Regions from separate parts of the Erwinia sp. HR93 genome, predicted to be linked through region 1. Evidence: riboswitches for the same ligand, from Rfam matches in the RefSeq annotation. Region 1 holds a riboswitch; the other holds the start of a gene.
What was found. Region 1 has a riboswitch for thiamine pyrophosphate ahead of thiC (phosphomethylpyrimidine synthase ThiC). Riboswitches for the same ligand answer to the same signal wherever they lie in the genome.
Positions count from the first base shown of each region.

Region 1 (4,555 bases):
CCCCATCGCATCTGGGATGGTTAAAATATCGGAAAAGAGGATGGCCGCATCCAGCGCATACCGACGCAGTGGCTGTAATGTGACTTCACAGGCCAGTTCCGCATTTTTGCACAACGACATAAAATCGCCTGCCTGCGCGCGAGTCGCTTTATATTCCGGTAAATAACGTCCGGCCTGTCTCATCATCCACACTGGCGTCACATCTACCGGCTGGCGCAACAGCGCGCGCAAATACCGATCGTTTTTTAATTCGCTCATTTTACATTTCCTTCAGCGGCAGAGACGCCAGTGTATACATAAACTTATGCCTGTTGCAGCGCCGCGCAGTGACGAATAAATCGCGCGGGAGAATAAAAGAAAGAGACGACTACTCATATTCTGCCCGACACAGTGCGACGGTATCTTCAATAAGCCGGCGCGCGATGGTTCCCGGCGGTGGCAACAGCGGTAACTCATCATAACGATACCAACCGGCATCCATCAATTCATGGGGATCTATCGTGAGTTTACCGCTTTCGTAGTCAGCCATATATGCCGCCATCAGTGAATGAGGAAATGGCCAGGGCTGAGATGAAACGTAGCGCAGGTTGGTTATCCGGATACCACTCTCTTCCATAACTTCCCGCGCAACGGTTTGTTCTAACGTTTCACCAGGTTCAACGAAACCAGCCAGCACGGTATAGAGCGGGCTTTTATTGTGTCGATTATGGCGCGCCAGTAAAATTTTATCTTCGCGACGAATAGCCACAATAATGCAGGGAGCGATTTGCGGGTAATAACGCTGATGGCAACTATCGCATAACATGGCCCATTCCTCGGCACTGGGGCGCATTTTATGACCGCAATATCCACAGAAGACATGAGAGCGTCGGAACTCTGCAAGCTGCACACCGCGCCCGGCAAGTTGAAACAGGCCGCTATCGCCGTCTAATAACTGACGCAAAGATCCCATCTCCTGCGGCTGCTGTCGCTCTATCAACCATACAGGCTCGTGCTGCCAGTGACCAATGAGCATTGCGGGGTAATCTGCCAGCTCAAACTGTTTCGCTTCGCCATAAGGTAAGTCCCCGCCAGGCAACCATATTTTTTGCTGATGACTGACTATCCACCAGCCGCGAGCCGTTTTTTCTGATATTTGTTCCATAACCTCTTGTAAGACCTCTACATTGCTGGCAACTTATTAACATTAAAGTTACACAATTAGATCAATCTGTCGTTTTATCCTTTCACCCACGGAGTCAACTATGCTTAACCAACTTAAGAACCTGAAGGCGCGCGTTGGCGATGGCAATGCGTTTATTAATCGCTGGTTGCTCGCGCGAAAGCAGTTGTTAGTCGCTTATTACAACCTGGCGGGCCTCACTCCAGGCAAAAGCGGCATTGCTGCACTGGATGAAAAAGCGCTCGATGATTTCTGCCAGGGACTGGTAGATTATCTTTCAACCGGCCATTTCACTATTTATGAACGCATTATCCATGAAATGGAAGGCAAAAAACCGCTGGCCACCGTCTGTAAAATTTGGCCGCAACTTGAGGCCAATACTCAGCAAATCATGAATTACTATGATACACATCTCGAAACTGTTATTGGCTACGATAATTTTCACGCTCTTCAGCCGGTGCTGTCTGAATTAGGCGAAGCGCTGGCGGCGCGGTTCGCTCTGGAAGATAAGCTAATCGTACTCGTGCTGAATAATGACCTGAAGGCCAGCAGCGAAGACAACATCGCGCGGCCGGCTTGAGTTCTTAATCGTTAACGAGTAATTTACATCTATTGCCCCTCTTCGGAGGGGGATTTTTCTTGTCGGAGTGCCCAGCGTTTGTGAAAACGCAGGCTGAGACCGTTAATTCGGGATCCGCGGAACCTGATCGGGTTAATACCCGCGAAGGGAACAAGAGTCACACTGCTGCTGTATCGCCTTTCTGGCGATCTCCTCTTGCTTCATCCGTCGTCTGATAAGCCACGTCCTTCACCTTTGGAATGAGCTATGTCTGCAACTAAACTGACCCGCCGCGAACAGCGCGAACACGCCCAGCGCTTCATCGATACTCTGGAAGGCACCGCTTTCCCCAACTCAAAACGCATTTACATCACCGGCTCTCAGGCTGATATCCGCGTTCCGATGCGCGAGATCCAGCTCAGCCCGACGCTTATCGGCGGCAGCAAAGAGATGCCGCAGTTTGAAGACAACGAAGCCGTGCCGGTATACGACACCTCTGGCCCGTACGGCGACCCGGACATTGCGATCAACGTACGACAGGGGCTGGCGAAGCTGCGTCAGGCGTGGATTGACGCCCGCAATGACAGCGAAGAATTACCTGACCGCAGTTCGGCTTATACCAAAGCGCGCCTGGCCGACGACGGTCTGGACGCGCTGCGTTTCAGCGGGCCGCTGACGCCAAAGCGCGCTAAGCCGGGCAAATGCGTTACGCAGCTACACTATGCGCGTCAGGGTATGATTACTCCGGAGATGGCGTTCATCGCCCTCCGTGAAAACATGGGGCGCGAGCGCATCCGCAGCGAGGCATTGCGCCACCAGCATCCGGGCGAAGGGTTCGGCGCTCGACTGCCGGAAAACATCACGCCGGAATTTGTGCGTGACGAAGTGGCGGCAGGCCGGGCCATCATCCCTGCCAATATCAACCACCCGGAATCGGAGCCAATGATTATTGGCCGCAACTTCCTGGTGAAGGTTAACGCCAATATTGGTAACTCCGCGCTCACCTCTTCCATCGAAGAAGAGGTGGAGAAACTGGTCTGGTCCACGCGCTGGGGCGCGGACACAGTGATGGATCTTTCCACAGGCCGCTATATTCACGAAACCCGCGAGTGGCTCCTGCGCAACAGCCCGGTTCCGATCGGCACCGTGCCGATCTATCAGGCGCTGGAGAAGGTCAACGGGATCGCTGAAGACCTGACGTGGGAGGCCTTCCGCGACACACTGCTGGAGCAGGCCGAACAGGGCGTAGACTACTTCACCATACACGCAGGCGTGCTGTTGCGCTATGTGCCAATGACCGCCAAACGCCTGACCGGTATCGTCTCGCGCGGTGGTTCGATTATGGCGAAGTGGTGCCTGTCCCACCATCAGGAAAACTTCCTCTATGAACATTTCCGCGAGATCTGCGAAATCTGCGCCGCCTATGACGTATCGCTGTCACTGGGCGACGGCCTGCGGCCGGGGTCAATCCGCGATGCCAATGACGAAGCACAGTTTGCCGAACTGCATACGCTGGGTGAACTGACCAAAATCGCCTGGGAATATGACGTGCAGGTAATGATTGAAGGTCCGGGCCACGTGCCAATGCAAATGATCCGCCGCAACATGACCGAGGAGCAGGAGCACTGCCACGAAGCGCCGTTCTACACCTTAGGGCCGCTGACGACCGATATCGCACCGGGTTACGACCACTTCACCTCCGGCATCGGTGCGGCGATGATTGGCTGGTTCGGCTGCGCAATGCTATGCTATGTTACGCCGAAAGAGCACCTCGGCCTTCCTAATAAAGAAGATGTAAAACAAGGGCTTATTACCTACAAAATAGCCGCCCACGCCGCAGACTTGGCAAAAGGCCATCCGGGCGCGCAGATCCGTGATAACGCGATGTCGAAGGCGCGCTTCGAATTCCGCTGGGAGGATCAGTTTAACCTCGCGCTCGACCCGTTCACCGCCCGCGCCTATCACGATGAAACCCTGCCGCAGGAGTCCGGCAAGGTGGCACACTTCTGCTCTATGTGCGGCCCGAAATTCTGCTCGATGAAAATCAGCCAGGAAGTCCGAGACTACGCCGCCGCGCAGGCGATTGAAGTTGGGATGGCGGATATGTCAGAGAACTTCCGCGCCAGAGGCGGCGAAATTTACCTCAAAAAAAAGGAGGCATAATGTACCAGCCTGATTTCCCTCGCGTCCCTTTTCGACTGGGGCTGTATCCGGTAGTGGACAGCGTCGAGTGGATCGCGCGTCTGCTGGAGGCAGGCGTGCGCACTATCCAGCTGCGCATCAAAGATAAACACGATGACGAAGCCGAGGCCGATGTGGTTGCCGCCATTGCATTGGGGCGCCGTTACCACGCCCGCCTGTTTATCAACGACTTCTGGCGGCTGGCGGTAAAACACCAGGCCTACGGGGTTCATCTCGGCCAGGAGGATCTTGAAACCACCAATCTGAGTGCCATTCGTGACGCAGGGCTGCGCCTGGGCGTATCAACGTATGACGATATGGAAATCGACGTGGCACTGGCCGCCCGACCTTCCTATATTGCCCTTGGCCACGTGTTCCCGACGCAGACTAAGCAAATGCCTGGTTCGCCCCAGGGCGTGGAACAGCTGGCGCAATATATTACTCAACTAGGGGATTATCCCACGGTAGCTATTGGCGGCATCACTCTTGAACGTGCGCCGCAGGTGCTGGCTACCGGCGTCGGTAGTTTAGCCGTGGTCAGCGCCATAACTGAGGCGCCGGACTGGCGGCTGGCAACGGAGCAGTTGCTCACCCTAGTGGGGGCTGGCGATGAAGCTTCATGAACGTTAAGCCCTATGATCTTCTATTAAAGA
Region 1 covers NZ_JAXUDP010000001.1:371,518-376,072, forward strand. Annotated here, with positions in the region: gene hemE (uroporphyrinogen decarboxylase) at 1-258, opposite strand, end outside; gene nudC (NAD(+) diphosphatase) at 368-1,144, opposite strand; gene rsd (sigma D regulator) at 1,245-1,742, shown strand; TPP riboswitch at 1,796-1,909, shown strand; gene thiC (phosphomethylpyrimidine synthase ThiC) at 1,989-3,884, shown strand; gene thiE (thiamine phosphate synthase) at 3,884-4,525, shown strand.

Region 2 (4,555 bases), 1.1 Mb from region 1:
GGGGTCGAGCGCGGAAAACGGTTCGTCCAGCAGCAATATCGGGCGCTGGCGTATCAGGCAGCGCGCCAGCGCCGCGCGCTGACGCTGCCCGCCGGAAAGCGCCTCCGGTAGCCTGTCGAGTAATTCGCTAATTCCCATGCGCCGGGCGATTTCTGTGACCTGTTGCTTCTGAATCGCATTCAGGCGCAGGCCCGGATGCAGCCCCAGCCCGATATTTTGCCGCACCGTCAAATGTGCGAACAAATTATTCTCCTGAAACAGCATGGAGACCGGTCTTACGGACGGCGGCGTGTGGGTGTGACAGGTGCCATCCAGCGTAATTGAGCCGCGCGCTGGTGTAAGAAAACCGGCTATCAAATTGAGCAGCGTGCTTTTTCCGGCGCCGCTTGGGCCGAGCAGCGCTATCTTTTCGCCACGCGCCGCGCGTAGCGTAAAGTGCATTGGCATCGTTTGATATTGCCAGCAAAGATCAGTTAGCGTCAGCATGGCGTCCGGACAGGCCCTCCATCAGAATAAACAGTAAAAAGCAGAGCGTAAGCAGCAGCAGCGCGGTGACCGCGCCGTCGTGGCTGCGGTAAGCGCCAATCTGCTGATACAGATAAAAAGGCAGCGTGCGAAATTCCTCATTGCCAAACAGTGCGACCGCGCCGAAATCCCCAAGTGAGAGCACGCAGGCGAAAGCGAGCGCCTGAGATAACGGGCGACGCAGGGCGCGCATTTCCACTATCCACAGGCGACGCGGGCCGCGTAGCCCCAGTGAGGCGCACAGTGGCCCGTAGCGCGCCGCCGCATCGCGCATCGGCGCTTCCAGCACTTTAAGCGCGTAGGGCGTCGCCATCAGTGCATTCGCCATAATCACTACGCCGTCCGCGGAGTCCGGTAAACCGATGCTATTCGTGAGCAGCAGGAAAAAACCGGTCGCCAGCACGATACCCGGCATCGCCAGTATTAGCATGCCGCTCATTTCCAGCGTTTGCCCCGCCAGCGGATGTCGGCGCAGGCGCAGCTCTCTGGCGCTCCACAGGAGCATCAGGGTCAGGCCCAGGCATACGATTGCTGCGGCGACCGCGATGCGCAATGAGGTCCATGTCGCCTGCCACAGAGCCGGATGACTCAGGGCGGGTAACAGTGCGCCGCGCAGCCCGTCAAATACAACCGCAAGCAGCGGAGGCAGTATCAGCAGTAGCATCAGCAAGATAATGATGGCATCCCATAGGCGGCTTATGCCCGCGTCCTGCGGGTCTCGCCAGTAAGCGGCAATGCCGCGCTCATTACTCACTGAACGGCCCAAATATTGGCCCAAAGCAACCAGCCCCAAACAGCAAAGTATTTGCAGCAGCGCCAGCAGCGCGGCGCGCCCGGGATCGAAGTCGTAGCTAAGAGCCTGCCAGATGGCCAGCTCAATAGTAGTGGCGCGCGGGCCGCCGCCCAGCGTTAGCACAACGGCGAAACTGGCGAAACACAGCATAAATATCAGGGCGGCGGCGGGCGGCAGCCGACGCTTCAGCTGCGGCCATTCAATAAACCGGAAAAACGCCCAGCCGCGCATATTAAGCTGTGCCGCAAGCTGCCGCTGTTGAGGTGGGATACTTTCCAGCGCCAGAAGTAACAGGCGCGTCGCCATCGGCAAATTGAAAAAAATGTGCGCCAGCAGGATGCCCGTTAATCCATAAACAGGAAGGCGCCATTGAATGCCAAAGAAACTCAGAATCTGCGCCAGCCAGCCCTGATGGCCATAGACCGACAGAATCCCGAATACGGTGACCAGCACGGGTAATACCAGCGTCATGGCGCACAGTTGTATCAACAGCCGACGCCCGGGAAAGCGGCGGCGGTAAAGCGCCCGCGCCACCGGCACCGCGGGAGCCACTGAGAGCAGCGTTGAGAGCAGCGCCTGCCAGAATGAAAAACGCACGATGTGCCACAGATAGCTGTCATGCCAAAGCGCCTGAATATCCAGGTTCGGTGCTGCCGCGCATAGCGCGCCCAGAGCCGCAATAGCGACCAGCATAATCAGCCCGGCAGCGCAAATCCCCGATGCCAGCCAGCCCGGAATTAGCGGCTGACGGCGCGTTGCCATGCCTGAATCCACGCGGCGCGCTGCTGGTTAACCTGCTGGGGAGAATACTCCAGCGTCGTGGTCGGGCGCTTCAGGGACTGGAATCCTTCTGGCAGGGCGATATCGGTAACCGGGTACATCCAGTTACCGGTCGGGATTGTCTTCTGGAAATCAGGCGTCAGGATGAAGCGCATGAACTGACGGGCAAGTTCAGGCTGTTTGCTGGATGCCAGCTGTGCGGCGACTTCTACCTGTAGATAGTGCCCTTCGCTGAAGGCGGCGGCGGCATACCGACCGCTGTGTTCTTCAATGAGGTGATAGGCCGGAGAGGTGGTGTAACTTAGCACCATATCCGCTTCGCCTTTCAGGAATAACCCGTAGGCTTCGCTCCAGCCTTTGGTGACGGTGACGGTTTTACGCGCCAGTTTTTGCCACGCCTGCGGGGCTTTATCGCCCCACACTTTTTGCATCCATAACAGCATTCCCAGCCCGGGCGTGCTGGTGCGAGGGTCCTGCAGAATAACGCGCCAGCGCTGGGGGCTGTCGATAAGCTCGTGCAGGCTGGACGGTGGATTTTTCAGACGCGTTTTGTCATAAACGAAGGCGAACCAGCCGTAATCATAGGGAAGAAAGATATCATCATGCCAGCCGCCGGGCAGGGTTAGCCCATGGGGATCTACGCCGCTGGAAGCAAACAGGCCGCTCTGGCGCGCGGCGTCGAGCAGGTTATTGTCCAGCCCCAGCGCGACATCGGCGCGACCGCGTTTTCCTTCCATTTTCAGGCGATTAAACAGAGACACGCCGTCTTCCAGCGCGACGAATTTCAATGTGCAGTCGCAGCGGGCCTCAAAGGCTTTTTTGACGGCGGGTCCAGGGCCCCATTCTGCGGCAAAAGCGCTGTAAGTGTATACGGTAAGCTGAGGTTTGGCCGCGACGGGCAGTGTGACGATTGTCAGGAGAAATAGCAGTTTTTTTAACACTTTGCGCTCCATACTTAGCAAGATGGGGCAAAGGAGTTTGAGTAGCCTCAAATCCCTTCGCCGGCGTTATCCGGATCAGGTTCGACGGGTGTTATCTCAGCGCGCAAAAGTGTTGCGGCACCCCGTTGAGCAAGGCGCATTGTAATAACTTTGTGACAATCGCGAAAGGGCTATGATTCCGGTGGTGAAAACCAGGCGGATTTAAAATCGAACCAGCCCAGCGTATTCATGCGCACGCCCCGCATGCTGCGGCTGCCCTGCAGCATTAGCCAGTGATGGATAAGCGGCAAAATAGCGCCTTCGGCCAGCAACTGTTTGCACCATTCCGGCAGCGGCAACTCGCCCGCCCGCCACTGGCGCGCTTCTTCTTTCCAGGCTCCGGGAATGCAGCGCTGCAATAGCGGCAGTTCATATAGATGTGCAAACAGAGAAAAGTTAAGCGGCAGCGTAAAATTAGCGCTGTTGAGCCAGAGATCGCTGACGACATCGCCGCGATGCCAGGCGTCGTAATCCACTTCCTGTACCTCAAGCGTCACTTGATGCTTTGCTAATAGCGCGCTCATAATATCGCTTAAAATATGGTGTTCGGCGTGTTCGCGATAGAAAGTCAACCGTATACGCGACAGGCCTTCCGGCTTTTCTACCGCCTGGTGCATAACGGCGTGATGCCAGCGGGGGATAAGGCCCCACGCGGGAAACCAGTAGCGCTGATATTGTTCGCCGGCCTCGGCAATCAGCCGCACCGGCGACAGAATATGGGCTATCCACCGGCGCGCGGCGAGGCTGGCGCCGGTGGCAGAGCGCGCATCGAACAGAAGATAGTAACAGCCTTCTTCCAGCCGGCTCTCCATGGAAGGCTCATCCGTTTCTCTGCCGCCGTCAAGCTGCACGCCGCAGCTTAAATCATCGCTAATTTCCGGAAGCACCCAAAAGTTAACTTCATCGATCAGCGCCCGATAGCCGAAATAGTCGTCGAAGGCGTGGATTTTTAGCTGGCTGGAGCTGTTGCGGGCTACGGCATACGGGCCAGTGCCAATAGGTTTGCGCGCGAAATCCGCAATCGTGGGCCACTCCTGCGGCAAAACCATCGCGCTAACGTGCCCCATTAACCACGGCAGCCAGCCGTCGGGCTGGTGTAAATGGATATCCAGGGTCCACGCCGTTGGCGAATGAATGCGGGCGATGTGCGCGTAGAGCGGTAATGTACAGGCGCGCCCAAGCGTAGATAACACATCCTGCATATCCAGTTCTCGCCCGTGATGAAAACGGATGCCTGGGCGTAAATAAAAGCGCCAGTGCAGCGCGCTGATTTGCTGCCAGTGATGGGCGATATCCGGTTCGGCTTCCCCGTTTTCCTCATTTATACGCGTAAGTCCGTTAAACAGTTGGCGCACAATATGCGTTTCCGAACGGCGCAGGGCGCTGCCGGGCAGCAAATTCTGCAGCGGGCGATAGTACAGAATGCGTAAAATATGCCTGCCCTGACGAAAGCTGCGCCCCAGATGCGCCGCGATCA
Region 2 covers NZ_JAXUDP010000001.1:1,504,858-1,509,412, forward strand. Annotated here, with positions in the region: gene thiQ (thiamine ABC transporter ATP-binding protein ThiQ) at 1-486, opposite strand, end outside; gene thiP (thiamine/thiamine pyrophosphate ABC transporter permease ThiP) at 470-2,080, opposite strand; gene thiB (thiamine ABC transporter substrate binding subunit) at 2,056-3,039, opposite strand; TPP riboswitch at 3,074-3,174, opposite strand; gene sgrR (HTH-type transcriptional regulator SgrR) at 3,210-4,555, opposite strand, start outside.
Region 2: it holds a riboswitch for thiamine pyrophosphate, as region 1 does, so the genes downstream of both, thiB (thiamine ABC transporter substrate binding subunit) here and thiC (phosphomethylpyrimidine synthase ThiC) in region 1, are expected to answer to the same signal.